2 regions of the Flintibacter porci genome follow, and region 1 is predicted to be linked to the other one. Evidence: predicted binding sites of a transcription regulator. Region 1 holds the regulator's gene; the other holds the start of a gene.
What was found. Region 1 encodes LexA, which represses DNA repair genes until DNA is damaged. Its sites were predicted from a motif close to CNAACANNTGTTNG; they were not measured.
Positions count from the first base shown of each region.

Region 2: ACEVJL_RS15515 (putative DNA modification/repair radical SAM protein) is a predicted target of LexA. The motif match lies at 2,788-2,801, and genes of this name have one in related genera.

Region 1 is NZ_JBHEVB010000001.1:215,296-222,354, forward strand. It holds gene ACEVJL_RS01000 (ABC transporter ATP-binding protein) at 1-1,446, opposite strand, end outside; gene ACEVJL_RS01005 (MarR family winged helix-turn-helix transcriptional regulator) at 1,478-1,936, opposite strand; gene lexA (transcriptional repressor LexA) at 2,172-2,789, shown strand; gene ACEVJL_RS01015 (YlmH family RNA-binding protein) at 2,791-3,588, shown strand; gene ACEVJL_RS01020 (glycoside hydrolase family 13 protein) at 3,622-5,493, opposite strand; gene ACEVJL_RS01025 (uridine kinase family protein) at 5,532-6,467, opposite strand; gene hemZ (coproporphyrinogen dehydrogenase HemZ) at 6,484-7,059, opposite strand, start outside.
Region 2 is NZ_JBHEVB010000022.1:3,894-10,952, forward strand. It holds gene ACEVJL_RS15495 (DNA-3-methyladenine glycosylase) at 1-329, opposite strand, end outside; gene ACEVJL_RS15500 (DMT family transporter) at 422-1,342, shown strand; gene ACEVJL_RS15505 (metal-dependent transcriptional regulator) at 1,416-1,790, shown strand; gene ACEVJL_RS15510 (mechanosensitive ion channel family protein) at 1,866-2,687, shown strand; gene ACEVJL_RS15515 (putative DNA modification/repair radical SAM protein) at 2,819-4,090, shown strand; gene ACEVJL_RS15520 (TIGR03915 family putative DNA repair protein) at 4,087-4,857, shown strand; gene ACEVJL_RS15525 (GtrA family protein) at 4,915-5,355, opposite strand; gene ACEVJL_RS15530 (glycosyltransferase family 2 protein) at 5,345-6,304, opposite strand; gene ACEVJL_RS15535 (glucosyltransferase domain-containing protein) at 6,309-7,059, opposite strand, start outside.

The DNA.
Region 1 (7,059 bases):
CCGCTGCTTCTGGCCGCCGGAGACGTTGGTGCCGCCCTGGGTGAGCATGGTGTCAAAGCCGTCGGGCAGCGCCATGATGAAGTCGTAGGCCTGGGCGTCCTTGGCCGCCTGGATGATCTCCTCCTCGGTGGCGTCCTCCTTGCCCCACTTCAGGTTCTCCCGAATGGTGCCGGTGAACAGCACGTTGGTCTGGAGCACCATGCCGATGCGGCTGCGCAGCTCCTCCAGGGGGTAGTCCCGCACGTCCACACCGTCCAGCAGCACCGCGCCGCCTGTGACGTCGTAGAAGCGGGGAATGAGGTTCACGAGAGAGGACTTTCCGGTGCCGGTGCCGCCCACGATGGCCACAAACTGGCCGGGCTTTACGTCAAAGCTGATGTGGGAGAGCACATCGTCGCCGGTGCCGGTGGCCACATACTTGAAGGACACATCCCGGAACTCCACCTCGCCCTTGGGGGCGGGCAGGACCTGCTTTTCGGCCTCGGGCTTATCCTCCACGGAGGGCTCAGTGCTCAAAACCTCGTTAATACGGTGGGCACAGGCCTGGGCACGGGAGAGCTGCAGCAGGGACATGGCCACCATCATCACGCTCATGAGGATCTGGACGATGTAGTTGATGAAGGCCTGCAGCTGGCCCAGATCAAAGGTGGCGTTCATAACCATCCGGCCGCCGAAGTACAGCACCGCTACGGTGGCGCCGTTCATGGCCAGCATCATGATGGGCAGGATAGCGATGATGCGCAGGCCAACGGCCAGGGCGGCGTCCATCAGCTCATCGTTGGACTTTTTGAATTTTTTCCGCTCGTAGTCGGCCCGCACGAAGATCTTGACCACCCGGATGGCCACCAGGTTCTCCTGGAGGGTGTTGTTCAGGTTGTCGATCTTCTTCTGCATGGTCTCAAACAGGCGGGTACAGATAAACATCAGTCCACCCACCGCAATAAGCATCAGAGGGATGACCACCACCAGTACCAGCGCCAGCTTGGCGTTGAGGGTAAAGCTGATACACAAAGCGGCCACCAGCATCACCGGGGCACGCACCAGCATCCGAAGGCCCATGGCCAGCATCATGGTCATGGCGTTGACGTCGTTGGTCATACGGGTGATGAGGGAGGCGGAGGAGAAGCGGTCGATGTCGGCAAAGGAGAACTCCTGCACCTTGTCAAAGAGGCACTGGCGCAGGTTTGCACCGAACCCCTGGCTGGCAAAGGCGGCATATTTGGAGGCAAATACACCGCAGAACATGGCTACACCCGCCAGAGCCAGCATCACCAGGCCCATTTTAAAGATGTAGCCCACATCGCCGGTGGGGATGGCGGTGTCCACGATCTCCGACATCACCAGGGGGAGCAGCAGCTCGCAGATGACCTCCAGAACGATCAGGATGGGGGCCTTGACGGCCTGCCGCTTGTAGCCCTGGAGGTGGGTCAAAAACAGTTGAAGCAAGTCCGATCTTCCTTTCTTTCCCTACAAGGGGTCATGGTTGGTCCAGACGCAGGTTCTCCAGTGCACGGAGATAAAAGCCGTGCAGCTGGGTCTGCTCCTGGGTGGTAAAGCCGGCGTACATCCGCCGGTTCACCCGCTGCAGGCAGGCAAAGCAGTCATCCACCGCTTTCTGGCCCTTGTCAGTCAGCTTCACCCGGTTGCGCCGGGCGTCGCCGGGCTCAGGTTCCCGGTGGATATATCCCTTTTTCTCCAGGGATTTCAGCGAGGTGGCTACCGACGCGGGAGAAATATCCAGCAGAGTGGACAGCTCCCGCTGGGCCTGGACCTGTCCGTCCGGGCAGCGGTCTCCCGCACTGCGCAAAATGCACAACAGCAGCGGGTGACCTACCTCCTGCAAGCCGGCAGCATTCAGCTCCGCCTGCACCGCATTGCGGTGGGCCTGGTGCAGTTTATGCTCCAGCACCCCCAGATCAATGCCAAGGTTTGCCACGCAGTTTCCTCCCTTCCTTCGACGTTTTTCGTTAACAGCTTAATCATTAACATGTTGAACATTTTAGCACTGAGGACGAAAATGTCAAAGCGGGAGCAGGCAGATTCAAAATTTGTTCACAAATGCCGCAAATTGCATTTATTTGGAACATCCGTTTGACTTCCAAAGGGGGATATGGTACAATATTTGCAAAATAAAACCACGCCGCCCAGTGTGTCCGGGAAGGAGCTTGGCTATGAAAACGCTGACCCCGAAACAGCAAAAAATTTACGATTATATCTTGGATTTCACGGCAGAGCACGGCTATCCCCCCTCGGTGCGGGAGATCGGCGCCGCTGTGGGCCTCAAGTCCCCCTCCACGGTCCACTTCCACCTCAAGGGGCTGGAGGAGGCGGGGGTCATCGTCAAGGCCGAGGGCAAGACCCGGGCCATCTCCCTGCCCGGCGTGTCCCCCCGCCCGGTGGCGGAGGAGACCGATCCCCACGCCAACCAGATCCCCGTGGTGGGCAACGTGGCCGCCGGCTCCCCCATCCTGGCCGAGGAGTGCATCGAGGACTACCTCACCTTTGATACCGAGGGTCTGTCCGGTGAGCACTTTGCCCTGCGGGTGCGGGGCGAGTCCATGCTGGGGGCGGGCATTCTCCCCGGCGACCTGGTGGTGGTCCACCGGCAGAGCGAGGCCCAGTCGGGCCAGATCGTGGTGGCCCTCTTCGAGGACGAGGCTACGGTGAAAACCCTGCGCCGCCGGGACGGCAAGGTGTGGCTCATGCCGGCCAACGACGACTATCAGCCCATCGACGGCACCAAGGCCCAGATCCTGGGCCAGGTAGTAGCGGTGGTGCGGCGCTACTGAGATGAACAAGACCGAACTGTTGGACCGCTGCGCCCGCAGCGGCGAGGAGCGGGTACTTCTCTCCCGGGTACTGGACAAGCTGGAGCTGTCCCAAAACCGGGGCATCCCCGCCCATACTCCCTTTCTCTCCCCGGGAGAGCGGGCGTCCGTGACCGATTTACTTTCCGCCTGGGGGCACCCCCGGCACGTGTTTTTCGGCGGCTACCCCGATGCTGAGCGCACCGTGTGTCTCTTTCTCCCCGACTGGCAGGAGGAAGAGGACGCCATCGCCGACCCGGAGGGACCTCTGGCCGCTTTGGAGGCCACCTTTCCCAACGGGGCAGAGCTGTCCCACCGGGACATTCTGGGCTCCCTCATGGGCCTTGGCATCACCCGGGAGAAGTTGGGGGACATCTTGGTGGAGGGAAACCGCTGCCAGGTCCTGGCCCTGCGGGACGCCCTACCCATCCTTTTGAGCCAGTGGGAGTCCGCCGGGCGGTGGAAGGCCAAGCTGCGGGAGATTTCCCTCTCGGAGCTCACCCCCAAGCCGCCCCAGGTGAAGACCATCCGGGACACGGTGGCCGCCCTGCGGCTGGACGCGGTGCTGGCTTCCGGGTTTTCCACCTCCCGTTCCAAGGCTGCTCAGCTGGTGAGCGCCGGGCGGGTATCGGTAAACCACCGGGAGTGTATGAAAAGCGACCGCACCGTAGAGCAGGGGGACGTGCTCTCCTGCCGGGGACTGGGCAAGTGCGTGGTCAAAGAAGTGCTGGGCCAGTCCAAAAAGGGCCGGATCATGCTGATTTTAGAGCGATATATATAAAAAAATCCTGCTGTCTAAGACAGCAGGATTTTTTTATTCTTCTTCCTCCATGGGTACGATCTGCAGCAGGCTGCCGGTACGGGGCTGCAAGGTGAGCAGATGTCCCTCGGGGCCGATGTGGAACCGGGCGGAGCCCAGCAGCAGCTGCACGCCCTCGTGTTCCCGCAGGCGCAGGGTGGCCTCCTCGCTACCGGTGTTGAAGGCGGCCAGGATGGTCTCCTCTCCCTGGGTGCGGGTGAAGGCCAGCACCGGCCCCTTGCCCACCCGGTAGTGGATATCTCCCTGGCGCAGGGCAGGGCTCTGCTTGCGCATGTGGCCCAGGCGGGAGAACCAGCCCATCAGCTCCGAGTCCTCCCTTCCCCAGGGGAAGGTGCGGCGGTTGAAGGGGTCCTCAAAGCCCTCCATGCCCGCCTCGTCGCCGTAGTACACGGTGGGGGAGCCGGGGAAGGCAAACATCAGGGCCGCGCCCAGCTTCAGCAGCTCCTTGGCCCGGCGGCGCTGGTCAGGTCCCAGACGGTAGTTGGAGCGCCACTCCTTGCTCTGGTGCTCACAGCCCTCCTCTGCCCCCAGCAGGGTGAGGATGCGGGCCGTGTCGTGGGTGCCCAGAGAGTTCATGGCGGAGTAGTAGGCAAAGCGGGGGTAGTTTTCCCGCAGCGTCTCCATGGCGTTGACAAAGTCCGCCGCGTCGCCGCCCTTTAAATAGGACAGCACCGCGTTGCGGAAGGGGTAGTTCATCAGGCCGTCGCAGTGCCGGCCCATGATGTGCCGCCGGCGCACGCCGTAGGCCACCTTGGTGGAGCCGTCCTCCCACACCTCGCCGATGATCACCGCGTCGGGCTTCTCCGCCCGGGCGGCCTCGTGGATGCCCCGGACAAAGTCGTCGGGCAGCTCGTCGGCCACGTCCAGCCGCCAGCCGTCCGCGCCCGCCCGCAGCCACCGGCGCACCACGCTGTCTTTCCCGCCGAAGATAAACTCCCGGTAGGAGGGGTCGTGCTCGTTCACTGCGGGAAGGGAATAGATGCCCCACCAGCTCTCATACTGGTCCGGCCAGTGAATAAAATTAAACCAGGAGCGGTAGGGGGAATCCTCACTCTGGCAGGCTCCGGGGGTGGGATAGAAGCCGTCACCGTTAAAGTAGCGGCTGACATAGCCGGTGTGGTTGAACACGCCGTCCAGCATCACCCGCATGCCCCGCTGGTGGGCCATCTGGCACAGCTGGGTAAAGTCCTCCTCGGTACCCAGCATGGGGTCAATGCTGCTGTAATCGGCAGTACCGTAGCGGTGGTTCTCCGCCGCCTCGAAGATGGGGCAGAAGTACAGGGTCTCCACCCCCAGGCCCCGGAGATAGTCCAGCTTCTCCATGACGCCCTTCAGGTCGCCGCCGAAAAAGTCCCGGTTGCGGATCTCTCCGTTTTTGTCCGGGCGGAACTCCGGCTCCTCCTGCCAGGCGGTGTGGACCCACCGTCCTCCCACCATCCCCTGGGGATCGGGCACCCGGGTGCGGCGGAAGCGGTCGGGGAAGATCTGGTAGGTCGTCCCCTCGCCAAACCACTCGGGCACCACCTCTCCCCCGTCGTAGACGGTGAGCTGGTAGGGACCGAACATCTTCCGCCCCTTTCCGTCCAGCCGCTCCAGACCAAAGGAGTACCAGACCAGTCCCACATAGTCCCCGGTGTCCAGGGTACAGGTAAACAGATCCCGGGCTCCGTCTAGCCCCGACCAGGGCATATTCAAGGTGACGGTGGCGTCGTCCCGGAACTCAAAGCGGGCGGACATGGTCGCCCGTGAAAACCCTTCCGCGCGCAGGGGGCGCAGGGTGAGCTGCACCTTGGTGCCCGAGGGAACGGCGCCGTACGGGGTTTTGCAGCGGGGATCTCTGGAATTGTATACGGAACGGTCTGGCATATTTGGACCTCCAAACAAACTTGGGATAGGGAAAATGCTTAGTAGGAGTAGCTCCCTCCGCCGATAAACTCCCGCAGCAGGGAGTCTTTGGCCACCAGCTCGGGGTCGATGGGCTGGAAGTAGCGGAAGGCGTCAATGAGCTCCAGCAGCTCACTGCGGCGGTCGTTCTCCTCCGGCACGGCCCGCAGCAGAGGCAGCGCATAATTCTTCATCACCGACACCTCGTAGGGCAGAGAGGAGTCGAAGATGATGTCCGCCTTGTTTTTAAAGGGGGAGATATACAGCTTCTCGCCCCGGCGCACATTGGCCCACATGTCCAGGGTATCCTCCACATCGGTGCCCCGGAAGTTGTAATCACGCACCGCCCGGCGGGTCAGGCGCATCCAGGTACCCTTAAAGCGCAGCACAGATCCCTCGTTCACATTGGAGCGGGCGGAAATGTACAGCTTGGTGGCCTGGGGATGGCGTCCGGCGATCTGGTCGTTGAGGGCGTGGATGCCCTCGAAGATGGCGATCTCATTTTTGCCCAGCTTCAGGGGCGTGCCCCGGCTGTCGTTGCGCATCTGGCGGACGAACTCATACTTGGGGATCATGATCTCCTCCCCGTTGGACAGGGCGGTAAAGTGGCGGGAGAGCAGCTCCATGTCCAGGCACTGGGGGGATTCATAGTCGATGTCCCCCTCGGGGGTGCGGGGCGCGGTGCGGGGGTTGATGGTGGTAAAGTAGTTATCCATCGCCACGGCGTGGGTGTTGACTCCCCGCCGCTGCAGCTCCTCCGCGATCTTCATGGCGGTGGTGGTCTTGCCCGAGCCGGAAGGGCCGGAGAGCAGCACAATGGGGCTGCGCTCGATGTTGGACAGGATCTTATCCGCCGCCAGCGAGACCCGCTGGCTGTAATTCTCGTCGCACTCGGCTAAAAATTCCTTCACATCGCTCTGGATCCGGCGGTTGATTTCCTGCAGCTGGTAAGCCATGGTGGGAACGCTCCTTTCAGTTATGAGTAGGAAGGAAACAGGCCGCCAGTTCCTCCTTCTGGGCCAGGACCCGGTCCAGGGCGGCCAGATAGTCGTGGGGATATTTGGGGTTGGGCTGACGGACAATGGTACCGGCGGCGCGGTCCACCAGCTTGGTGACGCCGCCTCCTCCGATGGAGACCACCGTCTGCAGCTCCTCCATCATGACGATATTGTATACGCTCTCCTGGCCGCTCAGGCACCAGCCCACGTTCTCCAGGGAGCCGGACATATACTTTTGACGGTACAGGTAGTAGGGGAGATAGCCCTTGCCGCTCAGACGCTCCAGGGAGTAGTCCAGCATGCGGGCGGTCTCCTCGCCGCTGGGCAGGGCGCCGCCCTGCTCCATGAGCCGGGAGCCTTTTTTCAGGGCCAGGGTATGGACGGTGATGTTCTCCGGCTCCAGGGCCAGCACTCCATTGAGAGAGCGGCAGAAGCCCTCGAAGCTGTCCCGGGGCAGCCCGGCGATGAGGTCCATGTTGATGGAATCAAAGCCCACCTCCCGGGCCAAGGCGTAGGCGTCCAGGATATCCTGGGCGCTGTGGCGGCGGCC
Region 2 (7,059 bases), on a different contig from region 1:
TCCCTGTTTTGGACGGGAATCGCCCCTCGCAGCAATACTGCGCAGGGTTCCCCCTCCGGTTCGGTCACCAAATTGAGGCAGTGATACATTCCATAGATGAGATAGATGTAGGCGGTGCCCGGCGGCGCAAACAGGGTCTGGGTGCGGGGCGTACGCTTATACCCGTAGGCGTGGCAGGCCTTGTCCATCCGCCCCACATAGGCTTCTGTCTCCATGATGCGGCATATCAGCGTTTTGTCCTCATACTCCCGCACCAGATATTTGCCCAAAAGGTCCCGGGCCACCTCCACGGTATCCCGGTCATAAAAGGACTTTGGCAGGATCTCCACCTATCTCACCTCCAAGAGAGAAATACGTTCAAAGCAACGGTATCCTACCATGTTTCCCGTAAAAATGCAACTTCGTACAGGAGTGAAATGCAATGAAATCCAACCTCTCCCGCAAGCTGGCCAAACCCATGCTGTTTTTGGCCGCCTTTATCTGGGGCACCTCCTTCTTCATTATGAAAAATACGCTGGATGCTACCCCGGTGTTCTGGCTGCTCACTTTCCGCTTCGGCACGGGAGCCATTCTGCTGGGACTGTTCTGCTGGAAGAAGTGGGGGACTGTTTTTAAAAAGGACTATATCTGGCGCGGCGGAATTCTGGGTGCTTTCCTCTATCTGGCTTACAGCGCCCAGACCTTTGGTCTGGTATACACCACGCCTTCGAAAAACGCCTTTCTTACTTCGGTCTACTGCGTACTGGTCCCCTTCCTCTACTGGTGGCTGGCCAAGCAGCGCCCCGACCGCTATAACATTCTGGCCGCTGTGCTGTGTGTTGCCGGAGTTGGCCTGGTATCCCTCAACGGCGATCTCACCATTACGATAGGGGATCTGCTCACCCTGGTCAGCGCTCTGTTTTACGCCCTGCACATTGTAGCGGTAAACAAGCTCTCCCCCGGCAAAGACGTTTACCTCATTACTGTCTTCCAGTTTGCAGGTACGGCAATCCTGTCTCTGATCAGCGCCGCCCTCTTCCAGCCCTTCCCTGCTGCCATCTTCTCTCAGGCGCAGGTACTGCTGCCTCTGCTTTATCTGTGTGTGGTGTGCACCACGGTGGCTCTGCTGTTCCAGAATGTGGGACAGGTAGGCTCTGACCCCTCCTCCGCCTCGGTGATTTTATCCCTGGAGTCGGTATTCGGCGTACTGTTCTCGGTGCTGTTCTACGGCGACCCGGTCACTCCCCGTCTGCTGGCCGGCTTTGCACTGATTTTTGTGGCGGTCATTGGCTCGGAGACCAAGTTCTCCTTCCTTCGCTCTAAGCGCAGTCCCTCCAAGGAACAGACCGCAGACAGCTTTTAGTTGAATCAATTGTGAGATTATGGTATAATATTGTTTACTGATTCTTAAAACTTCACGTAAAGGAGGCCCGACTATGGTACTGCACGAGTCCGGTGAGGACTACCTGGAGGCCATTCTGGTGCTGCGCCAGGAGAAGGGCATCGTCCGCTCCATCGACGTAGCCCAATACCTGGGTTATTCCAAGCCCTCTGTCAGCCGCGCCGTGTCCATTCTGAAAACCAACGGTTACATCACCATGGAAAAGGACGGCCATCTGGAACTGACGGAGGAGGGCGAGGCCAACGCCCAGCGGGTCTATGAGCGCCACCGTTTCCTCACCCAATGGCTGGTCCACTTGGGCGTCTCCCCGGAGACGGCCGCCGCGGATGCCTGCCGCATTGAGCACGACATCAGCCCCGAGACCTTTGAGTGCCTCAAGCGGCACGTCAGCCAAAACACTTCAGAATAAGATTCGTCTTACAGGCGCGCGTTCGGGCTTGTCCCGCCGCTTGCCTTTTAATACCCATCCAAAGGAGGAATATTCATGTCCCTTGACTCCATTTTGTCCCAGGTAACCGGCGGGGTCTCCTGGCAGGCACTGACCCTCTCCACCATCCTTCGGGGTGCACTGACTCTCATCATCGGCATCATTGTGGTAAAGATCCTCATGAAGCTGGTGGACCGGGCACTGAACCGCAGCAAAGCGGTCGTCGCCGTGCGGGGTTATATCCGCTCTACCGTGCGGGTGCTGCTGTGGTCTATCCTGGCCGTGATGGTCCTCAGCGCCTTGAACGTGCCCGTCACCTCCATCATTGCCGTGTTCAGCGTGGCCGGTCTGGCTGTGTCCCTGGCCCTTCAGAACACCCTGTCCAATCTGGCCAGCGGCATCGTCATCATGGTCTCCAAGCCCTTCGTCGTAGGTGACTATGTGGAAATCGACAATGTGGGCGGCACCGTATCCACCGTGGGTCTGGTCTACTCCATGCTGGTCACCCCGGAAAATAAGGAGATCTACATCCCCAACAGCCAGGTTTCCGCTGCCAAGGTCATCAACTACACCCATTTGGGCCGCCGCCGCATGGAGCTGCTCTTTTCCGCCTCCTATGACGCCCCCACTGAGACCGTAAAAACTGCCCTGCGGGAAGTGGTAGAGCAGTTCCCGCAAATTCTCTCCGATCCCGCCCCTGCCATCTGGCTCAACGCCTATAAGGACAGCTGCATTGAGTATGTGGTGCGGGTCTGGACCACCACGGAGGACTACTGGAACGTTTACTATCCCCTGCTGGAGGCCGTGCGTCCCGCCTTTGAGCGCCATGGCATCGAGATGACCTACAACCATCTCAACGTCCATCTGCTGAAACCTTAACTTGTTTTCCTGCAAAGCCCTGACTGCCGTTTCCGGCAGCCAGGGCTTTTTCCATCCAAAAACTCCCCCTTGACTTTCTTCTTCTCCGCTTTATAATAATAGTACAAATGTTCTATTTCGAGGTGAAGGGTATGGAGCTGCTGCAAAAACTGGAGATTTTGGCCGACGCGGCCAAATATGACGCCGCCTGCACCTCCAGCGGTCTCAACCGTTCGGGACGACCGGGAACCATCGGCAGCACCACCCAGTGCGGCTGCTGCCACTCCTTCTCCGCTGACGGGCGGTGCATCTCCATGTTAAAAGTACTGATGACCAACGTGTGCGTCTACGACTGTCAATACTGCGTCAACCGCCGCTCCAACGACCTGCCCCGGGCCGCCTTCACCCCCCGGGAGCTGTGTGAGCTCACCATGGGCTTTTACCGCCGCAACTATATCGAGGGTCTCTTTCTCTCCTCCGCCGTCCTCCGGGACCCGGACTACACCACCGAGCAAATGATCCAGTGTCTGCGTCTGCTGCGGGAGGAGTACCGCTTCGGAGGCTACATCCACGCCAAGGCAATTCCCGGGGCTGATCCCCTGCTCACCCAGCAGCTGGGACTGCTGGCCGACCGGCTGAGCGTGAACATCGAGCTGCCCAGCGCCCAAAGCCTGGCCCTGCTGGCTCCGGACAAAAAGAAGCAGGCCATTCTGGCCCCTATGGGGCAGATCCGGGACGGGATCACGGTCTCCAAACAGGAGCTGAAGGTATACCGCCACGCCCCCCGGTTTGCCCCGGCGGGGCAGTCCACCCAGATGATCGTGGGGGCCACTGGTGAGAGCGACCGGCAGATTTTGGCCCTCACCCAGGGGCTCTACCGCACCTACCGCCTCAAGCGGGTCTTCTACTCCGCCTATATGCCCGTATCCAACAGCCCCCTGCTCCCCGCTCCCCAGGGGTTCCAGCCACCTCTGCTCCGGGAGCACCGGCTCTACCAGGCCGACTGGCTGCTGCGGTTTTACCACTTCCAGGCGGAAGAAATTCTGGACGAAAACCAGCCTTATCTGGACCCCCGCCTAGACCCCAAATGCGGCTGGGCACTGCGCCACCTGGAGCACTTTCCGGTGGAGGTGAACCGGGCGGACTACGAGACCCTGCTGCGGGTCCCGGGCATTGGAGTCAAGAGTGCCCGGCGGATTTTGGCCGCCCGGCGCTTCGGCCCTTTGAACTTCCAGGGGCTCAAGCAGCTGGGGGTGGTGCTCAAGCGGGCCCAGTATTTCATTACCTGTTCCGGCAGGATGGAGCGGGGGCTTCGGGTCAGCCAGGATGGACTGCTGCGCCATCTGGTAGCTCTGGAGACCTCCAACCTGGCCCAACCGGAATGGGAACAGCTGTCTCTCTTCTCCATGGGAGGTGCGTCATGAACTGGACTCAGGTCTCCTATCTCTACGACGGCTCCCTGGCCGGTTTTCTCACCTGCGTATTTGAGGCCTACACCCACCGGGAGGAGCCGGCGGACTTCACTCCCTTCGATCAGGCCTGCGCCTCCTTCTACGCCCAGCGCTCGGTGGAAACCGACCGGGCCAAGGCCCAGCGGGTGTACCGCTCTCTGGAGGCCAAGCTGGGAAAGACGGGAAAGGACTGGCTGCTGCGTGGATTTCTTACCTGCCTGCCCGACCGGGAACTTTGGCTTTGGCGCTTCCTCCGCCTGGGATACAAGCGAGGGCCCGGCTTTACCCGGGACCTCACCCACCCGGTGGTAAACCAGGTCCACAAGGCAGTTCAGGCTCTCAGCAGCGAGGCCCATCTATTCACCGGCTTTGTCCGCTTCTCTCAGCTGGAAGGCGTGCTGGTGGGGACCATCACGCCCAAAAACCGGGTACTGCCCCTGCTGCGCATCCACTTCTGCTCCCGCCTGCCTCAGGAACAGTTCCTGCTCTACGATAAGACCCACCAGGAGGCCCTGGTCCACACTCCGGGCCGTTGGGCCATCCTGCCTATGGAGGACTTTGAAATAGGCCCGGCAGACCAGGAGGAATTGGCCTACCGAAAAATGTGGCGCAGCTTTTACCACACCATCTCCATTGAGGGGCGCTACAATCCCAAGTGCCGCATGACTCATATGCCCAAGCGGTACTGGGGAGACATGACAGAATTTGCCCCGCCGGAACAGGAATCCCTGGCAAAATGAGAAAAACAGCGGACCGATCAGAATCCATCTGATCGGTCCGCTGTTCGTTTCTTTTTATTAGCGCTGTTTGAAGGCGAAGAAGCGCTGGCCAAAGTAATTGAGGATCACAAAAAGTCCCGAGCCAGCCAGCATAGTCAGGTTGCCCTGGAGTTGCTCGCTCAGTCCCCAGCCAGAGAGGATCCAGGCCACGGCAGGCTTGGCCAGGCCGTAGGCCAGCAGCCAGCACACCGAGATGTTCACCACAAACCGCAGTACCACCCCCGCGCCCTTCTCCTGGTTGCGGAAGGTGAAGTGCTTATTGAGGAAGAAGCTGACGATGCTGCCGATAATGTAGTTAGCCGCCGAGGAGATCCAGTAGCCTGCGTCCCCCCAGGTGTGCAGTCCGGCCAGATTGTACAGGCCGAACATCACCCCATAGCCTACCAGGGTGTTGATGACGCCCACCACGATAAAGCGGAAGAAGGTGGGATCGAAGATCTTTTTCAGCTTATCGGTCATCCTGCTTGCCTCCGCACTCCTGAGAGATAATGAACCGGGGCCGGTCCTTGATCTCCTCGTAGATCTTGGCGATGTAATAGCCGATGATGCCCAGGCAGATCATCAGAATGCTTCCAATGAGCAGCAGGAGCAGAATGACCGTGGTAAAGCCCTCCAGGGCCTGTCCGCTGATTTTCTGCCACAGGGACCAGCCGCCCAGCACCAGGGAGCACAAAAACACCAGTACGCCCAGGAAGGTGACGATCTGCAGGGGCGCGGTGGAGAAGGCGGCCAGGTTGGTGATGGCGTAGCGCACCAGGGAACGGATAGACCACTTGGACTCCCCCGCCGCCCGGGGCTGCACCTCAAACTCCACCTGGGTGGTCTCAAAGCCGATCCAGGAGGACAGAGCCCGGAAGAAAGCGTTCTTCTCCCGCATGGCCACCAGCACATCCACCGCCCGGCGGTCCAGGAGCTTAAAGTCAGATGCCCGGGACATGTCGATCTTGGTGGCGCTGCTGATGAAGTGGTAGAAGGTCTTGGCCGCCAGGGTGTGCAAAGGGCTCTCCTTGCCCCGGGTCACCTTGACCCCTTCCACCACCTGGTAGCCCTGCTGCCACAGGCGGTACATCTCTACAATTTTTTCCGGCGGATGCTGCAGGTCGCAGTCCAGCACCACCGCGCATTCGCCCTTGGCCTGGGCCAGACCGGCAAAGATGGCAGCCTCTTTACCAAAGTTGCGGGAAAAACAGACTCCCCGCACCTGAGGATGCCGGGCAGTCTGGGCCTGGATCGCCTTCCAAGTTCCGTCCCGGGAGCCGTCGTTGACAAAGAGAATCTCGTGCCGGATTCCCTCTTTCTCCAGCAGAGGACAGATGGTATCTGCCGCCAGGGGAACGGAGTCCTGCTCATTGTAGGCTGGGAGCACTACCGTCAGCAGTCCGTCCCGCAGCGAGTTCTGTGTATCCATGGGTTCATCTCCTGTTTTCATAGGCGATCTCGTAGTCGCTCTTGGGGGTATACTCCTCCTGGATCTTCACTACGATCCGGCCATCCAGTTTCTGGACGCTGCCGTCGGCGGGATAGAGGGGCATTTTTTGGAATTCCTTGGACTGGGAGACCTCCAGCATAACCTCTTCCTCCGGCTCCTCCACTGGAATATTGAGCCAGTCCTGGAGGTAGTAGTAGATGTGCTTATTGAGGGGAGCTACCGTGTTCAGGGGAACACTGTAATGGTCCACCAGAGCATAGCTTTCGATCTGGGAGTAGATCCGGTCCACGGGGAAGGAACCGATGATGACGATCTCCTCCTCTCCCGTGTAGCCCGGGCAGCTCTCAATCCGCTCCATCAGCCGGGTCGCATAGCTGAGGGTAGAACGGTGGGCCTGCTCGGAAGCAGTGTAGAGGATATTATTGATGTTGGCTCCATACAAGCACAGGCAAACCATGCAGGCCACCAGCGCCCAGGAGACCGCCACGCCCGCATGGGGGCGTGGCAGCAGGCTCAGTCCCAAGTCGGCACACAGCAGCACGGCAGCATACACCAGCACATAGGGGTACTTCATAATCGGGGTGGCGTCGGAGTAGGGGGAAATAATCTGGGCAAAACTCACCGCCACGGGCAGCAGCAGGAGCATGACAACCGCACCGGCTACTCGCCATACCTCTCGCCACAGGGAGCGGCGCACCAGGATAGCAAAAAAGCACACCGCAGCCAGCAGGGCG